Regions from separate parts of the Paenibacillus sp. GD4 genome, predicted to be linked through region 2. Evidence: riboswitches for the same ligand, from Rfam matches in the RefSeq annotation. Region 2 holds a riboswitch; the other holds the start of a gene.
The links. A riboswitch is a leader RNA that binds a small molecule or an ion and turns the genes downstream of it on or off. The one in region 2 is predicted to bind ZMP and ZTP.
Positions count from the first base shown of each region.

Region 1: it holds a riboswitch for ZMP and ZTP, as region 2 does, so the genes downstream of both, RAC89_RS17095 (bifunctional 5,10-methylenetetrahydrofolate dehydrogenase/5,10-methenyltetrahydrofolate cyclohydrolase) here and rpiB (ribose 5-phosphate isomerase B) in region 2, are expected to answer to the same signal.

Region 1 is NZ_JAVCYK010000001.1:3,526,477-3,530,836, reverse strand. It holds gene RAC89_RS17100 (DUF2515 domain-containing protein) at 134-1,408, shown strand; ZMP/ZTP riboswitch at 1,467-1,549, shown strand; gene RAC89_RS17095 (bifunctional 5,10-methylenetetrahydrofolate dehydrogenase/5,10-methenyltetrahydrofolate cyclohydrolase) at 1,614-2,465, shown strand; gene RAC89_RS17090 (DUF2935 domain-containing protein) at 2,610-3,428, shown strand; gene RAC89_RS17085 (YmaF family protein) at 3,485-3,871, opposite strand; gene RAC89_RS17080 (hypothetical protein) at 4,022-4,360, shown strand, end outside.
Region 2 is NZ_JAVCYK010000001.1:2,589,418-2,593,777, reverse strand. It holds gene glyA (serine hydroxymethyltransferase) at 1-1,112, opposite strand, end outside; gene RAC89_RS12280 (TIGR01440 family protein) at 1,146-1,727, opposite strand; gene rpiB (ribose 5-phosphate isomerase B) at 1,751-2,209, opposite strand; ZMP/ZTP riboswitch at 2,317-2,397, opposite strand; gene RAC89_RS12270 (low molecular weight protein arginine phosphatase) at 2,443-3,042, opposite strand; gene RAC89_RS12265 (manganese efflux pump MntP) at 3,189-3,755, opposite strand; gene RAC89_RS12260 (L-threonylcarbamoyladenylate synthase) at 3,853-4,360, opposite strand, start outside.

The sequences.
Region 1 (4,360 bases), 940 kb from region 2:
GATCCGGCGGAATCGAGAAGGGTCAGGCTTTTTTTACCTGTTACGGCACATACTAAGAGGCAATACTCCTCATCCTTGCATAAGGTAAAGATACAGTATCCATAGTCGATAGCCTAGCGGAAGGGGGTGCCTTGTGTATCGCTGGAACGGATGGGATCTACTGCACAAGCTTGGAGATATGCCTAAAGAAGCAGTGGAGTGGCTGAAAGGCAAAAAAAATACGATCCTTCTGGAGAATCAACTGCTGGGTGCCGCACATCGGATTCGAATAAAACCGTCCGCGCTGGAAGCAGCCAAACGCCGGCTAGGATGGAAGCACGGATTCGGCGGCAATATTACGGGTAAAGAATCGGCGGCCTCCCTTTCCTCTTCGGAGAAAGCTCTGGTGGAGCGGATTCGCCGGGATACGCATGCTAATAACCGGAATAACGTGACGCGTACCGCCTCCTATTTGCGTCTCTACAGAGAACAGCCGGAGCTTCATTGGGCGTTTTTGGCCCATATGGTTTCCCGCAACGGCGGCTGGTGCATGACCGATCTAAAGGGCGAGCTGCTGCCTTATTTATTGAATGCCGAGCAGCGTGAGCACGTATTTTTATTCCTGGAGCGTGCCAACGCGTTGATCTTCCAAGACGCTTACCCCCAGCTGCTGCTCTATCAAGCCAGCCGCCGGGCCGGGCGCCCTCTCTTCCATCTCCTCCCGAGCTTTCATGTCTCCGCCTTCATGCGGCCGATATGGGAAGTCTTCTGGGAGTATGGAGATTCCGCACTGGTAACCGTCGGATTGGTCATTAACGAGCAGCACTATATTGAAGAGCGTGTGGTGCAGCACCCTTTTTTTCGGGAAAAGGTGCTTGATACCTTCTTCTTCACCACGCAATCGGTGCTGCAGCTAAACCAGGTCGTGTTCCCCTATGGAGAAACCGAAGGGCAAAGGCTTCGCGTTGCCGGGCTCGTCCTTGAGGACTTCAATCTGCTGAAAGAGCGAATTGAAGTAGGCAAAAAGCTGTATGCCATCCTCTTTGGCATCCCCGTCGTATTCGAAGGGGCGCGACGATTCGCCTTCGGCAAGCGGCATAGCGGTTCTCGCGCTGATTATTGGCCTCATCTGTATGCGGCGGTGCGCCATCAAGCTCCGGTTCCGAGCGGTCAATTAAAGGAACGACTGGAGGGCGGAGAGCTGCGGCCGGGAGCCGATCCATTATATAGTCCGTATCTGACCTCCGCCTGGAAGGATCGGGAGTTGGCTCCTATCGAGCGAGGCGACTGGTTCAAAAGCTTAGACGTATTGAACTATGTTACGGATATCGACGCCCCCTTCTCTTTCGAAATGACGCATGAGCACAGCTTCGGATTGAATAAGGTCGAGTTGGCCGTCCTTGCCGGGGATTTACTGACGAAGCCTTAGAACCTTTGGATTGATTCCATGGCAAGGTTGATGTAAGATGAAGCTATCAGCATAAATACAACCCGTATGTGACTGGCGGAACGTGGATGACCACGAGGAAGCATAGGGGCAGCAGTAACGCCGTACGCCTGGGCAGAGGTAAGGAGACATGTTCTCCTTGCCTCTTTTTGTTTTTCAATAACATGACGAAGGGTGTGTACCGGAAATGAAAAAAACGCTGATTTTGGATGGAGCCTGCGTGGCTCAGTCCGTTAAGGAGAAGCTGGCTCAGCGTATCCAGAGCTTAGCCTTGCAAGGCATTACCCCTTGTTTAGCCACGATTCTTGTTGGCGATGACCCTGCCTCCGAGACTTATGTCAAGATGAAGGGGAATGCGTGCCGTCGTCTGGGAATCCATTCAAGAAGAATACACCTTGATAGAAGCATCACAACAAATGAATTGATTACAATCATTAACGAGCTTAATCATGACGATCAGGTGCATGGCATTCTTTTGCAGCATCCGGTGCCGCATCATTTGGATGAGCGGGCGGCTTTTGAAGCGATTGCCATTGAAAAAGATGTGGACGGCGTTACGATGGCCGGGTTTGCCCGGAGCGCGTTTGGCTTGGCTGGCTTCCCCTGCTGCACGCCCGCGGCCATGATGGAGATCATGGACTACTATAAGCTGCCTATGGAAGGGAAGCATGCCGTTGTGATAGGCCGCAGTCCCATTCTAGGCAAGCCGGCTTCGTTGATGCTGCTTAACCGGAATGCAACGGTAACCGTATGCCACTCCAAAACGAAGGACCTCGACCGGATCGTGCAGCTGGCGGATATTGTCGTTGCTGCGGTCGGCAAGCCTCGCTTTGTGCAAGGCTCTTGGATCAAGGAAGGTGCTGTCGTGCTGGATGCAGGCTATAATCCAGGGAATATCGGGGATGTCGATTACGAGGCCTGCTTAAAGAAAGCTAGTGCCATCACTCCCGTCCCGGCCGGTGTCGGTCCGGTAACCATTGCTATGCTGCTTAAGCACACCGTTGAAGCAGCGGAGAAGCGCTTGGAGCTTGTGAAATAATGCTGTTGAACAAAAAACCAGGAACCTTGAGGATTTCTGGTTTTTTTTCTTATTTAACAAATTTTTCTTCCCTGTTAGGCTGAAGACAAACTGTGGCCTCATATACATAATCCTAATTCATTAGGTTGGAGGTGCACGTCCACAATGACAACTACGTTTGTTTCCCGATCATTGGACGAAACACGTTTTTGGTCTCGAATTATGAAAGAGCATTCATTATTCCTTAGACTCGGTTTCAGGTGTGAGGACACGCAGCTCATTCATGAAGCCAATCATTTTTATAACTTATTTGAAAGTATCGAGAATCGCTCCCACTCTTACACACCGGCAACCGATCCTGATACCATCCGGCAATTCAATGTTGAAGTGTATAACGCCGCTTCCTACATCTGGGCATTTAAGCGAAGGGTACTCGGGTTAATTTTGCAGTGCAAGTTACCCGGACAAAATAATTTCCCATTATTAGTTGATCACGTAAGCAGAGAAGCGAATTATTTCCGCACACGGTTAGCTGAATTAAATGCCGGCAGGCTTGATCCTCTACCTGATGCCATCATTAATGAAAATGTATTCTTTCTGAGAATTATGGCAGACCACGCAAAATTCATCGGTCATTTGCTTGACCCTTCGGAACGCCGCTTAGTGGAACAAGCGCGAAATTTTAGCGATGAGTTTGACCAGCTATTGTTCCAAGCCAGGGACCTGGATTCCATGCGTCCTCAGTCGCAAACGGTTCCTTTACTGGATCAATTTTTGGATCAAAATCGCGTGTCCGTACAATCACTTCGTGATTTTAAGAAAACCGCACGTGAACTTATCGAAGCTTGTAAAATAAAAAGCATGATTCACCCTTTATTAGCAGACCATGTCTTCCGGGAAGCAGAGAGATTCTTGGTTATCATCGACATGTTTGAATGCTCCCTTACCGGCGCTCCTATGCCTAGCATGCCAATTGGCGATTGAAGTGTAAATAAGAAAAAACAGCTTATGCACAAACGTACGTAAGCTGTTTTTGTCGTTTAACTCACTTCGTTTCCAGTATTCCCGCGATACATATGGGTGTGCGGATTCATTCCATTTACCGTCGTATATCCTTCGAAGTGATGATAATGCCCTCCGCCCGGGAGCGGGATCGATGGACCTGTCGTTCCGCGAATGATGTGGGTATGCCCTTGATCAATCGATGTCTCAGCATAGTATCCATGGACATGCTGCACTCCGCTTGAAGCAGGCGCTGTCATTGCCGAATATTGATGACTGTGTCCCGCATCGTATGAGGTAATTCCTGAAAAAGGATGTGCGTGAACGACAGGTCTTCCATCCCAGGATGTGATGAACAGCTGGTGCGAATGATGCGGATCAGACTCTCCGGAATCAAAAATAAACCCCGTAATCGGTATGACCATACATTTCATCCTTTCACTGTAAAATAAACACTGATACAGTGTATGAGTATTGTGGAATCCTTGTATGGGCTTCTTTGAAAATCTAACAATTTCAGGTAACCCTTTACAATTTAGGCGAATATCCTGAGGGTGTAGAGGAGGGATAGGCAAGTGTATAATCCAATATACCTTGATCAAAGCCAGGGAATGCACCCTATGGCTAACGATGTAAAAACCGTTTGTCAAAAATACATGAAATATCATGTTATTGCCCAAACCGCAAACGGATCACAGTTTGATGCAATTATCGACGACATCGATGCGGACGGAGTTACCATGTTAGTTCCTGAAGAGCTTGAGGCACACCGTGAAGATGAGCAGGAGGACCGACAATTCGGCTTTGGCGGAAATAGATTCCGCCGGTATCATCGACGCCGTTTTCCATTCCAAACGTTTGTGTTTCCATTTTTCGTACCTTACCCATATTATTCCCCGTACTATTTTTATCCA
Region 2 (4,360 bases):
TCCTGATCCATACCGCGGGAAGTCACAGCCGCCGTACCAACACGGATACCGCTTGTGATCATCGGCTTCGCCGGATCGAAAGGAATGGCGTTCTTGTTCACAGTTACGCCGATTTCGTCCAGAAGGTGTTCCGCATCCTTACCGGAAATGTTCAGGCTGCGCAGGTCGATCAGCATCAGGTGGTTGTCCGTACCGCCGGATACCAGGTTCACACCCTCTGCGAGCAAGCTTTCGGACAATACCTTCGCATTAGTCACTACATTCTGGGCGTACGTCTTGAAGTCAGGCTGTAGTGCTTCGCCAAGCGCAACGGCCTTCGCTGCGATCACGTGCATTAGAGGACCGCCCTGTGTACCTGGGAACACCGCTTTATCAATCGCTGCAGCCCATGGCTTGCGGCACAGGATCATACCGCCGCGAGGACCGCGGAGCGTTTTGTGAGTTGTCGTTGTAACGAAATGAGCATAAGGCACCGGATTCGGATGCAGGCCTGCAGCAACCAGACCGGCGATATGCGCCATGTCTACCATGAACAGCGCGCCTACATCATTAGCGATTTGCGCCATTTTCTCAAAATCGATGATGCGAGGGTAAGCACTTGCGCCAGCCACGATCAGACGAGGCTTGTGCTTGAAAGCTGCCTTACGAACATCATCATAATCGATGCGGGAGTCGGACTCGCTTACGCCGTAAGCCACGAAGTTATAAAGAATACCGGATGCGTTTACCGGGCTGCCGTGAGTCAAGTGACCGCCATGCGCCAGGTTCATACCCAGAATGGTATCCCCTGCGTTGACTGCCGCCAAGTAAACGGCAAGGTTCGCTTGTGCGCCGGAGTGAGGCTGAACGTTCGCATGCTCGGCACCGAACAGCTCCTTCGCACGGTCACGGGCAATATCCTCCACGATATCCACGTATTCACAACCGCCATAGTAACGCTTGCTTGGGTAACCTTCCGCATATTTGTTCGTCAGCACAGTGCCCATGGCCTGCATCACCGCTTCGCTAACGAAGTTCTCGGATGCAATCAGCTCGATTTTGTCGCGTTGGCGGCCGAGCTCGAGGTTCAGGGCTTCTACGATTTTAGGATCCTGCTTGCGTAATTGTTCCATGGTAAATTCCTCCCCAATGATTGATGTATATAATTAATTGCAGTTACTGTCTGAATGGGGTGCTTCCGCGGTGTACACCGCTCTAGCTCCGCCAATCAGTTTAGGTCGGGTATAGGCCGCCTGGACAGTCGCCTGTCCGATGGTTCGGATCGACGGCCGATACGGCACCGCTACCCGCTTGAGATGCATGCCGATCAAAGTACCTCCAAGATCGATGCCCGCATGAGCCTGCACCGTTTCAACGACGACCGCCTCCCGGAGATGCTTGTAGGCATAGGATGCCATCGAACCTCCGGCCGTCGGCACCGGGATGACGGCTACCTGCTCCAGCTGATACCTGCGCATCGCATCACGCTCTACAACAAGCGCTCGGTTCAAATGCTCGCAGCATTGGTAGACCGGGTAGAAACCTATCGCTTGCCGGGCCTCCTCGACTCCATCGTAAATGTGTCGAGCAACCTCCTCGGTTCCTGAGGTACCGATATGGTGGCCTAGAATCTCGCTGGTGCTTGTGCCGATCACGAGAAGCTGTTCCCGCTCCAGGCCTCCTGCGCGTGCAAGCTCCTCAATAATTTGCCGTACCTGCTCCTTGATCTGGGAAAGCTGAACCGTCATCGTTCGTTCCCCCTCTTCCCGACCTATGGATGAAGTGCGAACTTATCTTCGATCGCCTTCACTTTGCTCACACGGTTCTGATGGCGCTCGCCTTGGGAAAACTCCGTTTCGAGCCAGATCCGGATGATTTCCTGTGCAACGCCGGGGCCGATAACACGCTCTCCCATGGCCAGCACGTTCGAATCATTATGCTCCCGTGTAGCCTTCGCCGAGAACAAATCGTGAACCAAAGCGCAGCGAATACCCGGCACCTTGTTCGCCGCGATTGTCATTCCGATCCCGGTTCCGCAGATCAGAATTCCCTTATCCGCTTCCCCCTGCGTCACCTTCTCGCATACCGCGATCGCATAGTCCGGATAGTCAACGGAATCGGTGCAATTGCAACCGAGATCCTCCACTTGATGTCCCAGCGATTCGATAAAGCTGATCAATTCATCCTTCAAGCGTACACCTGCGTGATCTGCGCCTACGGCTACCTTCATAACTTTCGTCCTCCTTGGAGATTGATATTTCCATAGCTCCATTATAACCGAAAGCTTCGACAAAAACGAAAAAAGAGCATGTCGAATGCTGTACACAGCATTCCAATGCTCTTTGCCCAGGCGACCGGCCGTATTCCCTGATGCTCCACTGTGGTTGGTTCCACTCGTCGCCAGTTACATCAGGTCTTATTTGATACATTTATCATATCGGATTCCGGCGGCTCTGTAAAGCCCTATTGTTGCCCGCCTTGCTTCAGCTTTCGGACCAATTTGTGAAGCTGCTCCTCAATCTCCACGGCGCACTGCCGATAAAGCGACACCGGCCCGCCGAACGGATCAGCGATGTCCTGATTCGGGAGCTCCCGCTCCAGAGTCATCAGACGCGCCCGTTCTTCGTCAGTCACCGGCTGCGCCAAGGCCCGCTTCAGCTGCAGCTCGGTGAGCAAGCTGTTCATCTCTGCGATTTTGCCCGCCGCCTCCAGCTTATCATCAACGTATTCCTTCAAGGTTGCCACCTTGTCCACCGCATGCGGATAGAGCTGAATCGTATGACGCTTATGATTATTCGTCATCGTTAGAATCAAGTCCGCCCAATCCACCAGCGTCTCATTCAGCTGAGTGGATCGAAGCTCCTCCCCGAAGCCCTTCTCCTTCAGGATGGTCGCTGCGTGATCGGACATCGGCGTACCGTCATAGGCCGCCACTCCCGCCGAGCGCACCTCCATATCGTGAAGTCCTTGCTCCTGCAGCAGCAAGCGCATCATGCCTTCCGCCATCGGACTCCGGCAGGTGTTGCCGGTGCAGACGAACAAAATTCTTTTGTTATGCTTCATCGGAATTTGCCTGCCTCCTTGTTAAGAAGATTAGGATCGGCTGCGTGCCGTCTCCTTCATGCTCTGGATGATGCCGATTTACATCGATACCCTACTCCTTATTGTACCTCAAATGAAGATAAATATGGATAGGGAATGCAGCTGCATCAAGCAAAAACGAATTTTAATCCGAAGGCCAGCAGGATAATGCCGCCAAACGCCTCTCCGTACTCGCCCACCCAAGAACCAACATGACGGCCCAGCATCAAGCCGGTCACCGACATCAAGCCTCCTACCGCCCCGAACACCAGTACGGTCAGCAGCGGGTCCCCTGCAAACATCCCGAGCGAGACGCCGACGGAGAACGAATCAATACTAACGCTTAGGGAAAACAGGGTAATTCCCCACAGCGTGCGATGATCGAACGATTGCACCTCGTCTCCCTTGAGAGAGCTGTACACCATATGAGCACCCAGCAGCAGCAGCAGAATGCCTCCGCAGATCGTCGCGACCTGCCCGAGCAGTCCGCTCACGACGCCCCCCATCCACATCCCGCCAAGCGGCATAATCATGTGGAAGAACGCGATTACCAGGCTGATCTTCAGTATATCCAGCTTGCGGATTCCCTTCATGCCGATACCCAGGCCAAGCGACAGTGCGTCTAGACCAAGGGCTACAGCCATGATTAGTATCGTTACAAAATGTCCCCAAAATAGCGGCGACGCCCAAGTCATGCTTCTCCTCAACCCCCTGTCCTGTTCCTCATCAACTTATGCAGGACAAGGTGGAAACATGCCTAGGCTTGGCACGGTACCGGGGCATGCTCCGGGATTACACGAGGATGATTTCGTTGCCGGCCGCCTTGCGCAGCCGGTTCATGATCGCCGCGCCGAGCCCGTCCTCGGGGCAGGCCTCGATGACGATGAAGCCGGACTCCGCTTCATCAAAGCTGCGAAGCGCTGCGTAGAGCCCGTGGGCGACCTCCTCGAGGTCGCTGAGGGCGCCGCAGAGCGCGACGTGATCCGCCCGGAGGCGGCCGGCGTGCTCGCGGTAGGTGAGGACGCCGGTGCGATCGCCGCGGGCATGCGCTTGGTCGAGCTCGCTCTGGATGCGAGCGAGCACTTGTTCGGCGCCGGTGCCCGGCTGGCCTTGAACGAGCACGGCACGGCCGCGGGGCGCGTAGTGCGTGTACTTCATCCCCGGAGCGCGCGGAGCCTCGGCTTCATGCGGCGAGGCTTCCCCCTCCCGCACGGGGATGTCCGGCAGCGCTTCGCGAAGCTGATCTGCCGTCACGCCGCCGGGCCGCAGGATGTGCAGGACGCCTTCGGCGAGCTGCACG